3 regions of the Gracilibacillus caseinilyticus genome follow, and region 2 is predicted to be linked to each of the others. Evidence: riboswitches for the same ligand, from Rfam matches in the RefSeq annotation. Region 2 holds a riboswitch; each other region holds the start of a gene.

Evidence for each region. A riboswitch is a leader RNA that binds a small molecule or an ion and turns the genes downstream of it on or off. The one in region 2 is predicted to bind thiamine pyrophosphate.
Region 1: linked by a shared signal. The riboswitch ahead of thiW (energy coupling factor transporter S component ThiW) and the one ahead of MUN88_RS16630 (ECF transporter S component) in region 2 are both predicted to bind thiamine pyrophosphate.
Region 3: linked by a shared signal. The riboswitch ahead of tenA (thiaminase II) and the one ahead of MUN88_RS16630 (ECF transporter S component) in region 2 are both predicted to bind thiamine pyrophosphate.

The regions. Positions count from the first base shown of each region.
Region 1 is NZ_CP095072.1:1,747,899-1,753,722, forward strand. It holds gene MUN88_RS08405 (ATP-binding cassette domain-containing protein) at 1-478, shown strand, start outside; gene MUN88_RS08410 (aldo/keto reductase) at 600-1,439, shown strand; gene thiW (energy coupling factor transporter S component ThiW) at 1,725-2,225, opposite strand; TPP riboswitch at 2,312-2,426, opposite strand; gene MUN88_RS08420 (ring-cleaving dioxygenase) at 2,545-3,513, shown strand; gene MUN88_RS08425 (HAD family hydrolase) at 3,701-4,558, shown strand; gene MUN88_RS08430 (DeoR/GlpR family DNA-binding transcription regulator) at 4,766-5,536, shown strand; gene MUN88_RS08435 (sensor histidine kinase) at 5,662-5,824, shown strand, end outside.
Region 2 is NZ_CP095072.1:3,475,795-3,481,618, reverse strand. It holds partial or broken gene MUN88_RS16650 (SAM-dependent methyltransferase) at 47-190, shown strand; gene MUN88_RS16645 (DUF4256 domain-containing protein) at 282-845, shown strand; gene MUN88_RS16640 (small acid-soluble spore protein P) at 918-1,070, opposite strand; gene MUN88_RS16635 (DNA alkylation repair protein) at 1,089-1,334, opposite strand; TPP riboswitch at 1,532-1,638, shown strand; gene MUN88_RS16630 (ECF transporter S component) at 1,741-2,334, shown strand; gene MUN88_RS16625 (ABC transporter ATP-binding protein) at 2,336-3,766, shown strand; gene MUN88_RS16620 (energy-coupling factor transporter transmembrane component T family protein) at 3,772-4,566, shown strand; gene MUN88_RS16615 (hypothetical protein) at 4,614-5,165, shown strand; gene MUN88_RS16610 (YkgJ family cysteine cluster protein) at 5,071-5,340, shown strand; gene MUN88_RS16605 (YckD family protein) at 5,410-5,730, shown strand; gene MUN88_RS16600 (CAP domain-containing protein) at 5,758-5,824, opposite strand, start outside.
Region 3 is NZ_CP095072.1:703,224-709,047, forward strand. It holds gene MUN88_RS03375 (type 1 glutamine amidotransferase domain-containing protein) at 1-74, opposite strand, end outside; gene thiE (thiamine phosphate synthase) at 144-785, opposite strand; gene thiM (hydroxyethylthiazole kinase) at 790-1,575, opposite strand; gene thiD (bifunctional hydroxymethylpyrimidine kinase/phosphomethylpyrimidine kinase) at 1,572-2,399, opposite strand; gene tenA (thiaminase II) at 2,392-3,090, opposite strand; TPP riboswitch at 3,198-3,306, opposite strand; gene lepB (signal peptidase I) at 3,793-4,341, opposite strand; gene MUN88_RS03405 (CynX/NimT family MFS transporter) at 4,481-5,671, shown strand; gene MUN88_RS03410 (hypothetical protein) at 5,754-5,824, shown strand, end outside.

The DNA of each region.
Region 1 (5,824 bases), 1.7 Mb from region 2:
AGGACCAAATGGCAGTGGGAAAAGTACATTACTGTACCATTTTGCCAATAATAAATCCAGATTAACCATTTCTCCTAAAGCGGAAATCGGGTTCTTTCGCCAAATGAGTTATCAATTTACGTGTGATGAAACGGTATGGCAATTCGTGAAAAATCGGTCAGACTATGAAGATGGAATGTTGCGCAGTGTATTACATGCGATGCAGTTTATTGGTACAGATTTACGAAAAAAAGTGAAGGCTTTAAGCGGTGGAGAAGCAATTCGGCTCCAGTTAAGTCAGCTTTTCTTGGGAGAAAATAATATTTTACTATTAGATGAACCGACCAATTTTTTAGATATCCATGCTGTCGAAGCTCTAGAACGATTTATAAAGGCATATCAAGGGACGATCATTTTTGTCACTCATGATCAAGCGTTTATTAAAAATGTTGCAGATATACAGTTTGAAATCAAAGAGAAAGATATAGAACAAATATGACGGAGAAGCCACTAAGAATTTCTTGGTGGCTTGTTCTGCCAAGTTTATGAGCACAATATTTTTAAAATAGTATTAGACTATGGCAATATAGGGTAAATGAGATAAAAAGGAGGAATTGAAAATGGTAAACAGTTTACAAGCTACTACGACCTTACATAATGGTGTGAAAATGCCATGGTTTGGACTTGGTGTATTCTTAGTAGAAGAAGGGGAAGAAGTCTATCAATCTGTTAAATGGGCACTGGAACATGGATATAAAAGCATTGATACAGCAGCTATTTATGGGAATGAAGAAGGTGTAGGGAAAGCAATCAAGGATTCTGGTATTCCTCGAGAAGAGTTATTTATTACATCAAAACTTTGGAATGGTGACCAAGGTTATGACGAGACATTACAAGCATTTGAAACGACATTAAATAAATTAGGATTAGAGTATCTCGATCTTTATCTAATCCACTGGCCAGTACCTGAGCAAAATAAATACAAAGAGACTTGGAAAGCAATGGAGAAACTTTACAACGACGGAAAAATCCGTGCAATCGGTGTAAGTAATTTCAAAGAGCATCACTTGGATGACCTGATAAAGGATGCAGCGATCACACCAATGGTGAATCAGGTAGAGTATCACCCACACTTGCAGCAACGCAGTTTACATGATTATTGTAAAAAACACAATATCCAATTAGAAGCATGGTCTCCACTTAAACAAGGTAAAGTCCTGGATGATCTGACTTTAACGGATATTGCAAAACGCCATGGCAAGTCAACGGCACAAGTAATTCTGCGTTGGGACTTACAGCAAGGTGTTGTGACGATTCCGAAATCCGTCAAACAACATCGTATCCAGGATAATGCGGATGTGTTTGATTTTGAACTAACAGATGCAGAGATGAAGCTGATCCATGATATGAATAAAGACGAGCGTGTTGGACCAGATCCTGATACATTTAGTAAACGATAAAAATATATGATATAAAAACGCCCAGAGTTCAAAAAACTCTGAGCGTTTCTTTTTATCAGTCAAGAAAGTATATAAGTGCAGCCACAGCAGTAATCATATTGAACATGAAGTTGAGTTCCTATAATATGGATTATGTCAACCAGCCTAGAAGTCATTTTGACATATTTTTAGTGGTATGATACCGCTCCGGCCAACCACTACTTGCCCCCATAAGTTAGTTATGCTCGGTTTTACTTATTTATTTTGTTTCTCCGTAAGTGAAAATTATAAGGATCAAAGTACTCACTATCTGTTTGATGCGCTTTGTTGCATAAGTGGAGCGTTTTTTATCCTTGATAAAATGAATAGTCCAATAATAGCTCCGGTTACACTGCTGACAAGAAATCCTGGCAAAAATGCGAACGCACCAACAGATGACCCCATCAACACTTTTGCATATGGCACAGAAAGCAGAGAGCCAAGGATACCAGTTCCGATCATTTCACCAATACCAGCGAGTGTACGTTTATTCGTCCATCGATACAAATAACCTGCAAGTAAAGCCCCGACCATACCACCCGGAAAAGCGAGCAATGTACCTAACCCTAATAAATTTCGTAGTAAGCCAATCATGAAGGCAATGATAACTGCTGGAACGGGGCCTAACGTTACCGCTGCCATCACGTTCACAGCATGCTGGACAGGGTATGCTTTGGCAATACCTGTCGGAAACCAAAGAAACTGGGAACCAAGTGTCCCGATGGCAATAAAAACAGCCATTGTGGTTAATAATAATGTACGATTCATATTTTCCCTCCTTTTGTTATCATAAGGGATCTCAGCTGAAGGAAAATAAAAAGCCAGATTCTAATAAAGAAACTGGTTATACCGTATCAAGAATAGAGCTACTTCCCTACGCTGGTACCAACCAGATCAGGTTCTTAGAGTTAAAAAGCTTATGCGCGCTTTTCTCTCAACCTATGCTCATAGGCACCCCTAGTAGTGATCATACTTATGTAATTAACAAAATTTTATCAAATAATAGAAAAAAGTCAATTCAAGCAACTATCTTGAATTCAAGATAAATTTTGTGTATACTATATGTAAAGAAATGGAGGAATGCATCATGCAATTAAAAGGAATTCATCATGTTTCCGCGATCACTGCCAATGCGCAGGATAACTTCGATTTCTACACAAATATTTTAGGAATGCGACTTGTCAAAAAAACAGTCAATCAGGATGATCCGAGTATGTACCATTTGTTTTATGCAGATGAAAAGGGAAGTCCAGGCACTGATTTAACTTTCTTTGAAATAAATAATGCAGGGCATACGTATACAGGTAACAATAGTATCTCCACCACATCATTACGTGTGGGAAGTGATCAAGCGTTAGCCTATTGGCAGGATCGCTTTGATCAGTATGATATCGTTCATGATGGGATCAGTGAACAGTTTGGTCGCCAAGTGTTACCTTTTCAAGATCATGAAGGGCAACGGTTGATATTGGTATCCGACGAAACGAATACAGGAGTTGCTGCAGGTGTCCCGTGGAACGGAAATGGAGTGGAAGAGGAAAACGCTGTGATTGGATTAGGACCAGTTCACTTCACTATTCCAGAATTGGCACCGACGAAAAGCATTCTGACGGATGTATTGGGATTCCGGCATGAAGGTAATTATTCACTTTTGAATGGCCGTGAAATCGACGTTTTTTCCACAGGAGAAGGCGGAACGGGAGCCGAAGTCCATGTCGAAGTGCGACCAGAATTACAAAAAGAACGGCCAGGGCGAGGCAGTGTACATCACGTTGCTTTTCGTGTTGAAGATGTCGAGGAACTAGAAGCATGGCGAGATGTGATTCGTCAACAAAGATTACCAAACTCAGGAATTGTTGATCGTTACTATTTTCAATCGTTATATTTCCGTGAATCAAATGGAATCTTAATTGAATTGGCAACAGATGGACCGGGATTCGCAACCGATGAGAATATGGAGGCTTTAGGAGAAGCGTTGGCTTTGCCACCTTTTTTAGCCGATAAACGTGAAGAAATCGAAGCGAATTTAACGCCATTAGAAACAAAGCATAAATAAAACATTACCACACGCGTAAAACGATAATGCGTGTGGTTTTTTTAATTTTATGGACCAAAATTAGATGGAAAGCGAAAAAACTGTCCAAGAGCATACTCTATGATCATCACCCAACATTCACAGATTATTTTTTTGCTAACATCATATGTTATACTATTTTCGTCGTTATACGAAAGGGGACAATCACATGAAAGAGATAAAAGCTGTCTGTCTGGATATGGATGGAACGATTCTGAACAATCATAATCAATTGGTACAAAATACGAGGAACGTGATCGAGCAAATTCGTCAGCTTGGAGTTAAAGTATTTATTGTCACGGGTCGCTCTTATAAAGAAGTACTCGACATTACGGAAGGTAACGTTGAGCTTGATGGTATTGTCACTGCGAATGGTATGATTACGTATTTGGATGAGAAGATATTACGTCAGCATCAATTATCGCCAGAGGTTGTCGATCGCGTCATTCAGTTGGCGAGAGAGCATCATATTTTCTATGAAGTACATCCTGTTAATGGGAATCGCACGACGCTTAAAGGTGATCAGCACTACATGGAGCAAATGATTAAACAGAATAAGCCCGATGAAGTTGGTCTCCATGAATGGCTGGAAAGGGAAGAGGCGATAGCTCAAGCAATTGAATGGGTGGACGAGCTACCAGATGTTCCATACGCGAAGATGTACTGTTTTGCTGATCGACATCAGCACATGCAACAATGGATTTCCGAATTAGAACAGCTTAAGCAGGAGGTTGCTTTTTCCACTTCTTCCTCATCCCCACATAATGTGGAGGTGATGGTGGCCAATGTCCATAAAGCAACGGGTATCTCCGCTTTGTTAGAACACTATGGCCTTGATGCTGAGACGGTATTAGCGATCGGGGACAGTAACAACGACATCGCGATGATGGAGATTGTCGGTTATCCAGTTGCAATGAAGAATGCGACCGATCAGATCAAAAAAATAACAGAGATAACAACAGAATTTACTAATGATGAAGAAGGTGTGAATCACTTCTTGAAAGATTTTTTTAAACACAAGCTGTAAAAGGTTTGTGTTTTTATTTGTATTTGTTTTATTCTATGATAAAATAATATCAAACATTTTCAAAAAGAAACAGATAAAATGTATGCGGTTACAAGATTAGGCGGAATACGCATACGTCACATATAGGAGAGAAATAGTTGAATTTTGCTTTGAAATTGCCTATAGTCAGTAATAGGATGTTTGAAGAACGAAGGTAGGAGAATGGTCATGTTAGTTGCCGAAAGACACCAACGTATTGTGGAAGTCGTTAATCAACGAAAAAGTATTCGAGTATCAGAACTCGCCAGTCAATTTTCTGTGACAGATGAGACAATTCGCAGAGACTTAGAGAAATTAGAAAAAGAAAAGAAATTAGCCCGGAGTCACGGTGGGGCAGTTAGTATTGCTAATACTCAGGACGGTCCAGAGATTCCTTTTCAAGAGCGAGAAGTGATGTATGTCGATGAGAAAAAAGCAATTGCCCAAGAGGCGGTTAAACATATTGTAGAATCAGATAAGATTTTACTGGATGCCAGTACGACAGCGTGGTATGTAGCGAAGAACCTTCCGAATATACCGATTACTGTGTTAACTAACTCAGTGAATGTTGTATTGGAATTAAGTAAGAAAAAGCATATAGCCGTCATTTCAAGCGGTGGTACCTTGTTACCCAGGTCGTTGTCATTCGTTGGTCCATTAGCGGTAAGTTCATTGGACCTGTATCATGTCAATAAAGCCTTTCTTTCCTGCAAAGGTGTCCATCTTGAAAAAGGAATGAGTGAATCGAATGAGCAACAAGCACGAGTGAAACAAAAAATGATTGATATTGCAGATACTACTTATTTACTGGCGAATCATCAGAAATTCCATATGAAAGCATTTGCCCATGTAGCACCAATTGATAAAGTACAGCGGATTATTACGGATAGTAATGCTCCTGATCAACAACTATACGATTTGAAAGACAATGGAATAGAAGTTATCCAAGCACTTCGTTAATGATTAAGTTAACGGAGTGCTTTTTTGCTTAAAATTTGTTTTTTATATAACCATTTCATAGTATAATAGTAGCAGACTTTGGTTATCGCATAAACAAAGTATTCTGACAATTTGGAGTGTTTGGCATGATGCAATACGTAAGGAAATGGAATACACTAAGAAATCAACTGCTTGTCGTTTATCTTGTAGTGATGTGTATGGTGTTGTTTATTGTAAGTGCTATCACTTTTATTCAGGTGAAAGATTTACTGCAAAACAATGCAGAGGAACAAATACAGCGAACGGTTC
Region 2 (5,824 bases):
GTATAATTAGCTATATTACTCTTATCACAGCGTTTAGTTGTTTTTCTTGTACGATCAAATTCAAGGACAAATTGTCGCTGGTTTTGCGATAATTGATTTTTATGAAGATGATTTTGGTGGTAGCATAATATTGGACGAACATATCAAAACTTTTATTGCTACGAGAGCAGTAAAGTTTAAAAGCGACTAAAAATTTTCATTCGGCCTTTAGCGCTATTATTCATAATTATGTTACTATTTCTACGAGGCATATAATGATCTTTAGAAAGGAGAAAAAGAAATTGACCAAAAATAATGAATTGTCGCTTGAGAAACGGGAAGAATTAATAAGTTTGTTGAAAGACCGTTTTGAAAAAAATACGGAACGCCATCAAGGATTAGATTGGGATAAAATTGAAGCCAAGCTGGAAGCTGATCCGAATAGATTGTGGTCGCTTAACCAAATGGAAGAGACAGGCGGTGAACCGGATGTCGTTGGATTTGACGAAAACACAAAGGCATACCTATTTTTCGACTGTTCCGCTGAAAGTCCTAAAGGTCGCAGAAGTGTTTGCTATGATCGAGAAGCACTGGAGTCGAGGAAAAAACACAAACCTGAAAATACGGCTGTGGATATGGCCGCTGACATGGGCATTGAACTATTAACAGAGGAAGAATATCGAGAGTTGCAAAAACTAGGTGAATTCGATAAGAAAACATCCAGTTGGGTAAAAACACCTGAGAAAATTAGAAATCGCGGTGGGGCGATCTTTTGTGATCGTCGTTATGATACCGTATTCACTTATCATAATGGGGCAGACTCCTATTATGCTGCCAGAGGTTTTCGAGGCTCATGTAGAGTTTGAATATAAAGAGGGGGTTAGTGTAACATAATTCGCGAGTTTGTTACACTAACCACTTTATTAATTTTTACTAAATTACATATCATGCGACTTATTATGTTTTTGTCTAGAATGATTCTGGTTCTTTACTTTATGAGAGCCTGCCATCGGTTCTCCGTAAGGCTGAGTTGGACTTTTTGGTAAATCAGGTTGTTCAGACTGTTTTGGTCCTTTTCGATTTTTAGCCATTATAGTTATCCTCCTTCATCAGTTTAGTGATTTAGCATATTTAATAAAGGTTTCTTCATTTTCAATCAATCCGCATACACCACACTGTATTCTCTGGTTTGGCCCATTGTAGGCGATGTGAAAAATCTCGAGCGGTTCTTTTGCGTAATCATTTACTATTTCTCCGGTATCCATGTCTAATTTCACCGGCTTTGCCACTTGCTCAATCACATTAAAGCGAGACCGGTTCGTTTTACATTTTGGACATTTATAAGGCTGCGTCATCTATAATCCCTCCCAATATTTTCTCCATTAAGACTGCCTGCAATGTTAGCTTATTTTTTCTCATTAGTGACAAATTATACTGATCAATATTTTGAGAAAGATTGAAACGTCGTACGATTATTATTTCAATAAATATGGGTATGCTCTTGACAATCTGGAAAAATCTGATATGATAAAGTCGAAATTAATATACGAAACACATCCACTAGGGGTGTCTTAACAAGACTGAGATTAAAGTGATACTTTAAGACCCTTAGAACCTGATCTGGTTTATACCAGCGTAGGGAAGTGGCAACTATTCCTATACATATGATTTGAATAAGTATAAGTATAGCCACTTTCTTGCGTGCGAGAAGGTGGCTTTTTTGTGCTTTGGATAACAAATATGTAGAAGGAGTGGGAGTACATGAAGAAAAAGTTAACATTGGTGGACATTTTAATTACGATTGTCATTGCTTTTATTTTTAGTGTGATTTACCGAGTATGGGGACCAGTGTACAGCGTGATATCTGTGGTCGGCTTGCATGTCGATCAACTTGTATATGGTATGTGGTTTATGGCGGCTACGGTTGCTTTCCTCATTATTCGAAAGCCGGGTGTTGCCTTATTAGCAGAAGTGGCGGCAGCTCAGGGGGAATTTCTATTCGGGGGCTCCTGGGGGATTTCATTATTACTTTATGGCATTTTGCAAGGACTAGGCTGTGAACTTGTGTTTGCGATGGTTCGTTACAAAAGCTATCGATTGTTCGTCACCTGTCTGGCGGCTGTCGGCGCTACAATAGGTTCGTTAATACTGGATGTGTTTTATGGCTATATCGATACGTTAGCATGGTGGAATGTTACGTTGTTAATCGTCAATCGAACGATCGGTGCTATCGTGATTACTGGCGTTTTTGCTTATTATTTAGTTTTAGCATTGGATAAAACAGGAGTAACCAAGATGATCCGGCCATTATCAGAAAAAGATTATCACTTTTCCGATGAAGAAACGGGGTCTTAGTATGATCGAAATTAATCACTTAAAAGCAAAATATCCTGGCCAGTCAAGGACGATTATCAACGACTTTTCCTTATCCATCCAAGAGGAGGAAAAGGTCTTACTGATTGGTCCTTCGGGTTCCGGTAAATCAACTATCATGCAAATATTAGCCGGGTTAATTCCAGAGGTTATTGAAATTCCATTGAAATATCAATCTCGTACTTTACCTGATGCTTACGGTATTGTCTTTCAGGATCCGGATGCACAATTTTGTATGCCATATGTCGATGAGGAAATAGCGTTTGTTCTTGAAAATCGAGGTGTCGCTCGTGAAAAAATGCCAGATTTGATTACCAAGTATCTCGAGCAAGTCGGCTTATCATTTGCTGACAATCATATTCCGATTCAACATTTATCAGGTGGTATGAAGCAGCGACTTGCGATTGCCACCGTTCTGGCGTTGGAGCCGTCCGTAATCTTTTTGGATGAACCTACCGCAATGTTAGATGATCAAGGTACTGTAGATGTGTGGGATACGATAAAAAAAGTGGCAGCCAATAAAACCATTATCATTGTCGAACACAAAATTGAGCATATTTTATCCTTTGTGGATCGAGTCATCATGATAGATGAGTCAGGCAATATACTGGGAGATGACACACCAGAAGCCATTTTCACAAAATTTCGCGAGAAGCTTTATCGTTATGGTGTTTGGTATCCGAAAATTTGGCATGATTTTCTTGCGCAACGAGCCAATCCCAAACCTTCTACGCATATACTAGATCTGCCGGTAATTCGTCTCGACTCCTTAAAAGGTTACCATCTGAAAAAGTTAAAAATGGAAGTGGAAAAGGCAACCATTTATCAAGGGGACTGGCTGGCAGTTACTGGTGAGAATGGCTCTGGCAAAAGCACACTATTACTTGCCATCATGCAATTGATTCGTACAAAAGGGAATATCTATTATTATTTGTCAGAGAAATCAACGAATTGTAACTATCAGAAAATGGGCTATGTTTTTCAAAATCCGGAATTACAATTTATTGCAAATTCTGTGTATGAGGAGCTGGCTCAATCCTTAGTGAATAGTGAAGAGGAAGTGCTTCCTGAAACAATTGAACAGCACTTAAAAAGATATCACTTATTTCAAGTCAAAGATCAACATCCATACGAATTATCGGTCGGGCAGAAGAGAAGGTTAAGTGTTGCTACTGCTACGATCGCTAATGTTGATGTCTTACTCCTGGATGAGCCTACATTCGGACAGGATGCTAAAAACACTTTTGCCATGCTCGATATGTTAGACGCATGTCGCAAAAATGGGATAACGATTGTGATGGTTACCCATCAAAATGAAATTGTCAGGCATTTTGCGACAAGAGAATGGCGCGTGCAAGAGGGGCAAGTTCAGGAAATGACGGCATATCCATTGCCAATTCAACGTGAAGGGTGAGACAAATGATCGGAGAGATAACGTATCAGGCAACATGGCTGCATCGATTAAATCCTAGTATGAAATTAATCGCTTTTCTATCATTATTTATTGGCTTATTATTTATTCATAATCCCAATTTTCTTCTTTATTTTATAATCGGCGCCACCCTGATTTATTTATTTGCTACTGGGCATACGGGGAAAGTGATCGGATTGCTGGCGTTGCCATTAGTGATAATATTCGTGTCCTCAGCTACTGCCATGATCTTTTTTGGCGAAGGGGAGACGACATGGTATCAGTTTGGTCTGATTCATATTACAGAAGAAAGCTTCTATCGTGGACTCCACTTAGGATTAAGAAGTACGGTGTTTGGGATTTTAAGTCTGATTTTTGCTTTAACAACCAGACCGGTCTATCTGTTCTATTCTGTGATGCAGCAAATGAAAGTAAAGCCAGCATATGCATATAGTTTCATGGCCGGCATTCGTATGCTGCCGATTATGCTCGAAGAATTCCAAACATTACGACAAGCCATGAGAGTAAGAGGAGTCGTATTTCCACGAGGCGTTAAAGGCATGTATCAGAAAGTGAAACAATACAGTATTCCATTACTGGCACAAAGTATTCGAAGAGCACACCGAATCGCTGTCGCAATGGAAGCCAAACAATTTACCAAACAAACGGCTAGAACTTTTTATTACAAAATGTCGATTTCTCTGCACGATCTTCTATTTGTCTGTCTGCTAATCATGTGGATGCTTGCGACTTTGTATATCAGTATGGAATTTTCACTATTTCCAGTAGAAAATGTGCGGTGATCTGTTATACTAGTTGAAGATATCAAAACTAGTAGGAGTTTATCTTAATGGAGAGTTATGTAACATATGATGAAATTTTAACGAAATGTGCGGCGTTAAATGAAAAATATAGTATAGATGAAGAAACGTTTTACCAGGTAGTTGATCAATTGATAGATAGTGATTTGCCCACTAAGCAGAAAATAATCGAGGGATACCAGCAATTGATGAAAGCTGTATCGATGGAGATGGAACAGATGGAAGCAGCCGTTTCATTGCAACCGACTTGTCAAATGGGCTGTGCGTTCTGCTGCTATTTCCCGATTGTTATTAATAAAATGGAGGCGAAAATAATTCGGAATTCGTTTGATCAGTTGCCTGCATCCCGTAAAAACAAGATTAACGATCATATCAAACAATACTATGAGACTTATGGACAGAAGGTAGAGAAATTAGGCAAACTGGACGTAGTATCTGACGCTGATGCTAAATACAATTATAAAAAAAGCAGGGCTTCCTTGTGTAATGCTCGATACAGAATCCAATCAATGTCTTGCATACGAAATCAGGCCATTGCCATGCAGAACCTATGTGAATTATACGGATCCTGCTGTATGTAAGAACAATGAAATGCCGAAAGAAACGATCAGCTATGAATTTCTATACCAGGAGTACATGGGTGCATTTAATGAATTATTACAGTATTTATATGCTGAGGAAGACACTGCGATGGTACAGTATCCTGATGATTTGTATCAGGAAGATTTATTAATTAATTGGATGACAACCGTCTAGTTTTTCCACTCCTTTTTTTCGTATAAATGATGGGCTTTACGTCACACTAAGAGTAAAAGGAGTGATTGCATGATTAGATTATGGAAGAAATGGCTAATCGCTGGGTTTATGATGTCGCTGCTGGCAGGTATCACAATTTCACCTGTACAAGCAGAAACGAACGATGTAACGTTAACAGATAAACAAATCGCTGAAATGAAGACCTTACAGCAGGAATTGGTAGAAAAAGAAAAAACAATTATTAATAAGTATGTGGAATATGGCGTGCTGACGGAGGAAAAAGGGAAGAATATTCTCGAGCATCTTGATAGGAAATACAAAATGCTCGAAGAGAATCAATTTGTTCCGAAGTGGGATCACAAACATCATCACAAAAAAGATAAAGAGTAAAAAATAAAGCTTACCCGCGGGTAAGCTTTATTTCGTGATAAAACTCTCTGTATAGAAAGGCTGACCATCCTCTTTCATGGCAACACCTACCGAC
Region 3 (5,824 bases), 1.7 Mb from region 2:
ACAGGATACCATAGTTCGAGATCTTCAAATTCATCTTCTACTAAAGCTAGTACTTTTTTATTTTCAAGACGCATGCCATTTCCCTCCTCAACATTGATACCTCCAGTGTATCAGATATCCCATCTTAAATACGAATAATTCATTTATGAGAAATACCTGTTATACTGCCAGAAAGTTTTGGCCATCAGTTGAGGACTTTCAGCCTGACTAATAGCGGTAATAATTGATACGCCATCACCTCCCGCCTTTCTGAGCGGAATTACATGACGGAGCTTGATACCCCCAATTGCTACGATTGGTAACGTTCCTACTTTTTCTCGAATATGACTAAGCCCTTCGATTCCAATCGGTTGCTTCGCATCTTCTTTCGTATTTGTGCCAAAGATTGGACCAACCCCAATATAGTCGGCACCCTCTTTGTGGGCCTGTACTGCTTCTTCAATATTACTGGCAGATACTCCAATCACGCAATCCGCCGGGACTATTTCTCTCACTTTTGCAATCGACATATCATCTTGACCGACATGAACCCCATCTGCGCCAATTTCAATCGCTAAGTCGACATCATCATTAATGAAGAAAGGAACTCGATATTGCTGACATAACTGCTTCATCTGCTCTGCCAATTGCTTTTTTGCTGTCCCTTGTAACGCATTTTTTCCTTTTTCACGGAATTGGAAGCATGTAATACCGCCCTTCAACGCCTCTTCTAATACTTCTAAAGGATCTTGAACTGTATTGTTGCTTCCCATAATGAAATACACTTGTAACCATTCATGTTGCATCTCTTTAGGCACCTCTGATTATCCGAATTTTTCTATTTATCTCTTCACTTTTTAGATGGAACAATTGATCAATAAAGCTTACTTGAAAACTGCCCGGCAATTGTTGTTCACTAGCTGCATTTTCCGCTGCTACACCATAATAACTGATCGCATCTGTCATTGCTTGTAATACATCATCAGTTACTGCCAGAAACGCTGCCAATACGGAGGATAATAAACATCCAGTTCCTGTTACTTTCGTTAAAAGTGGATGGCCGTTCGAGAGAATGACTTTTTCTCGTTGATGAATGAGAATATCTTGTGCTCCTGTAATCGCAAGAGAGACTCCCAATTTCTGATAGGCTTGTTCTGCCAAAATCTCCATATCTACATCACCTGCACCATCTACACCCCGAACAGTTGCAGAGAGACCAGCCAGACTCGCTATTTCTCCAGCATTACCACGAATACAGGTTACCTCTACCTGTTCCAGAATTCGCTGAGCGGATTGCGTGCGGAACATCGTCGCTCCTGCCCCAACAGGGTCAAAAACGACAGGAGTTCCTGTTTTGTTGGCTGCTTTACCTGCCAATATCATCGCTTCAACCTGCACATCTGTTAAGGTTCCGATATTCAATACGAGCGCATTGGCTAGTGTAGCCATTTCTTCTACTTCTTCTTTAGCATTTGCCATGACTGGTGACGCACCAATCGCATATAGACCATTTGCTGTAAAATTCATAACTACCTGATTCGTAATATTGTGAATCAAGGGCTGGTGTTTTCTTACTTCTTCAATTAAATGACTCATTTATCGATAATCTCCTTCTGAGCAGGCAGCCCTTCTAAACGATATCCCCAATGGTTGGTTGGACCGTTCCCTTTCCCCAGTTCTAATGGGTACTGGATCGCTTTCGTAGTAAAGTCTTTTCCGATCTCTACTGCGTCTCTCACTGACTTCCCTTTGGCTAATTCTGCTGTAATAGCCGCAGAAAATGTACAGCCAGTTCCATGCGTATGCTTCGTGTCAAACCGATCAGACTGGAAGTGATAGAGTTCCTCTCCATCATATAACACATCAATCGCTTCTCCAGAAAGGTGTCCACCTTTGACAATGGCCGCTTGTGCACCTAATTTATTGACAATTACTTTTGCTGCTTTTTCTGCTTCTTCGTTTGTTTGGATAGCAAACCCGACTAGTATCTCCGCTTCCGGCACATTTGGTGTAACGACTGTTGCAAGCGGAATTAATGTTTCACGAATTACTTCTCTTGATGTTTCATCCATCAACGAATGGCCACTTTTTGCTACCATCACCGGATCAATCACGTATGGAATTGTGGAATTCTTTAATTTTTTTGCGATTAATTCCATCATTTCCACTGTCGCAATCATACCTGTTTTTATTGCTTGCGGCGGAATATCGGTAAGAACAGCGTCGAGTTGTTTTTCAATAAAATCAACAGTTAAATGCTGAACATCCTGAACGCCTTCAGTATTTTGTGCCACAACGGAAGTGATGACACTCATGCCATATACTTCTCTTTCCTGAAATACTTTTAAATCTGCCTGAATGCCAGCTCCACCTGTAGGATCTGTACCTGCAATCGTAAGTGCTGAAGCTATTTTATGCATAAGAAGATTCCGTTCCTTTCAAAGAGAAAGGCCATTCTTCCACCTGATAGGCCATTTCCCAGAATAAATATTCGAGCTGACAGCTTTTCATAAAGGCAAGTTTTGCTTTTTGTTTCTCTGTCTCGCCAGCTTCTTCTGCCCACTTATCTAATCGTTTGCGCAGTTCTGTTGTAACAGATGCCGTTTCATCTTGGGCATAGAACGAAATCCAATCATAAAACGGATGATTTTCTTGTGGTTTGTATTTCTTCATTAAATAGTGACCAATCTCTAAATAAGTCCAAGGGCATGGCAATAATGCCGCTATTAGTTCTCCAATGCTCCCTTGAAGCGCAACTGTTTTCATGTGTGTCACATAGTGATCTGCTGTTGGTGGTAATGGATAGCCTTGTAATTCATCATACGAAACACCTGCTACTTCGCACAAATTGTTATGAGGATGAATCTCACTGTGAAGGACAAAACCGATTTGCTCATAAAAGTAGTTCATCTCGTCCCGTACATCACTTTTTGATATAGCTAAACCATAAATATTGATAAACGCATTCAAATATTCAAAATCTGCTTTCACATAATGAATTATCGCTTCTTTCTTTAAATTTCCTTTCCCTAACCCTGTCACAAATGGGTGTTGAAAAATTCCTTCAAACACATCGTCGGCGGCCACACGTAATTCTTCACTAAATGTCATTTTCTATTCCTCCATCATATTTATTTTCATAACAAAAAGCCGCTCAGCTAAGCGGAGCGGCTCATTTTTGAATAAATAAATATCAAAAAGTCAGGCGTATGGACGTACACCTTCCGACTCCACTTTCCTACGCTGGTACTAACCAGTTCAGGTTCAAAGGGATCAAGAACATCATTCTTATCTCAGCTGCTACCTGCAGCACCCCTAGCGGAATTTCATTATGAAGTTAATTCCACTAAAACATGGAAAACTATCTTTGTCAAGCAACATGTGGTAATGCTCTACGTAAACTTGATGAGAAAAAATTGCTTGTGCCTGGTTTTAGAGAAGATGATTTAGTTTGTTTATTGAGGAAATTGAAATTTGGCTTCATTCCACATGCATATACAACTTCCTTTAATATGGATTATGTAAAGTGAGACTGTTTGACATTGTGGTAATTTTGATAGCTTTCATCTGCTTAGCAAAGCTTCGGAAATATGCCCCGCAGGACGCGAAGTGGTTGGCTGGAGCGACATTTCAGCATATAAAACCTTTCAAAATTATCACTAAGCTAGTAAGCTCCTAGTTAACATAATCCGTATTATAAGAACCCATACTTGAGCATGACTACTATTGGAATTCACCTTTATGAATGTACTTATATGCTTTTTTCTCATGAAAAAAGTTCCGGTCATTCTTCGATGACCGGAACCTGTTATACTAGTTTATAATCCCAAATGAATCGATTGGCCAGATTCGCATTTTCACATCACCAATTACGGCATCTTCATCAATAAAGCCGAATTGACGACTGTCTTTACTTACTCTGCGATTATCACCCAAAACAAATAATTTCCCTTCAGGTACTGTCTCACTACCTGTTAGCTCTTTAAGGGTGAAATCATATGTCAGCTGACCACCTTCCGAGAGAACGGATTTATACTCATCCAGATATGTTTCCTCATAAAACTCTCCATTAATGTAAAGCTTGTCATCTTTCATTTCAATCTGGTCACCTGCAAAACCAATCACTCGTTTGACATAATTATCTTCAGAGTCAGGAGCTTTAAAAGCAATTTCATCGAAACGCTCAATATCGCTCACTTTACTCAGAATAATTCTGTCTCCATCATGTAAATTCGGCATCATTGACTCACCTTTTACAACAGATGGTGTAATAAGGAAATGCCGACATACAAGCACGATTACTAGAGCGACTAATAATGCCTTCAGCCAGGAAAGCACTTCTTTTACAATTTTGTTTTCCATGGAGAAACCTTCTTTCATTTGTTAACTCTTTTCCTGTGGGTGATTGTATGATATTCTGTTTAAATGCAAACTATCGTAAACGCTAACGATATCATTTTAGCATGTTTTGTATATTATAGCATAGAAACAAGGTGAGAAAGTGCAAACTTTTAACAAAAAACATTATACACTTCTCTTTATTGCCGGTATTATTCTTCTAGCCTTTAACTTACGTCCTGCAATAACCTCAGTTGGACCTATCATAGGTATTATCCGTGAAGATTTATCGATCAGTAATTGGAGTGCAGGATTTTTAACAAGTCTTCCTTTAATTGCATTTGCAATCATTTCGCCAATAGCTCCACGCATTGCCAATAGAACGAGTAATGAGAAAGCATTATTATACGGGTTATTCATCCTGTTAGGTGGTATTCTCGTCCGCTCCACTTCTTCTATCCTATTTTTATTCACAGGAACTATACTGATAGGAGTCGGCATTGCAATCATAAATGTTATTTTGCCAAGTCTTATTAAAAGTAACTTTCCTGAAAAAATTGGTTTAATGACTGGAGTCTATACAACATCCATGTCAGTTGTGGCTGCCACAGCTTCGGGATTAAGTGTACCTTTAACGACTTCATTAGATTTAGGATGGAAATGGTCTTTAGCTAGTTGGAGTATTTTAGCTGTGCTTGGAATTGTCACTTGGATATTCGCGATGAATAAGGCACCTGTTGAGCAGGAGCGAGAATTATACCAACCGAGCACTACGAAACTAATGCGCTCTCCTGTGGCCTGGCAAGTTACCCTTTTTATGGGGTCTCAATCTTTCCTATTTTATGTCACGATCTCGTGGTTAGCTGAAATCCTGATCGCACACGGCTTTGCTAGCTCCAGCGCAGGGTGGTATGTCGCATACATGCAATTCGTCAGTTTACCTGCTACGTTTTTCACTCCAGTTATTGCAGGAAAACTTTCCGATCAGAAACCCGTTGTAGCTGTTTTTGGCGTCATTGGTATGATTGGCTATTTCATGCTGTATTTGGAGCCTGGACATTTAGGAACGTTCATTGCCATTACCTTAATCGGTATTATGCTAGGTGCAAGCATCAGTCTAGCTCTTGCATTACTCGGTTTACGTTCCACGAACGCAAGACAAGCTGCTGAGTTATCAGGTATGGCACAATCTTTTGGCTATACTTTAGCTTCTATCGGACCGATCCTTATCGGATTGCTATTCGACATGACTAACAGCTGGAAACCGTCTATTCTAACCATATTAGTGATGACGGTTGCCTTAATTATATTTGGCTTAGGCGCAAGCAGGAATAAATTTGTATTGGATGCATAAAATGTATTACCAGAAACATTTCCTTTCATTTTCATGATTGAGGGTGTATAATATCGGGTATACATGTAAGGGAGATGATTTCATGCAAAAATACATCACCCTCATTTTATTAGGTTTTATTATAAGTCATTTCACTATTTTTGATCAGCAACC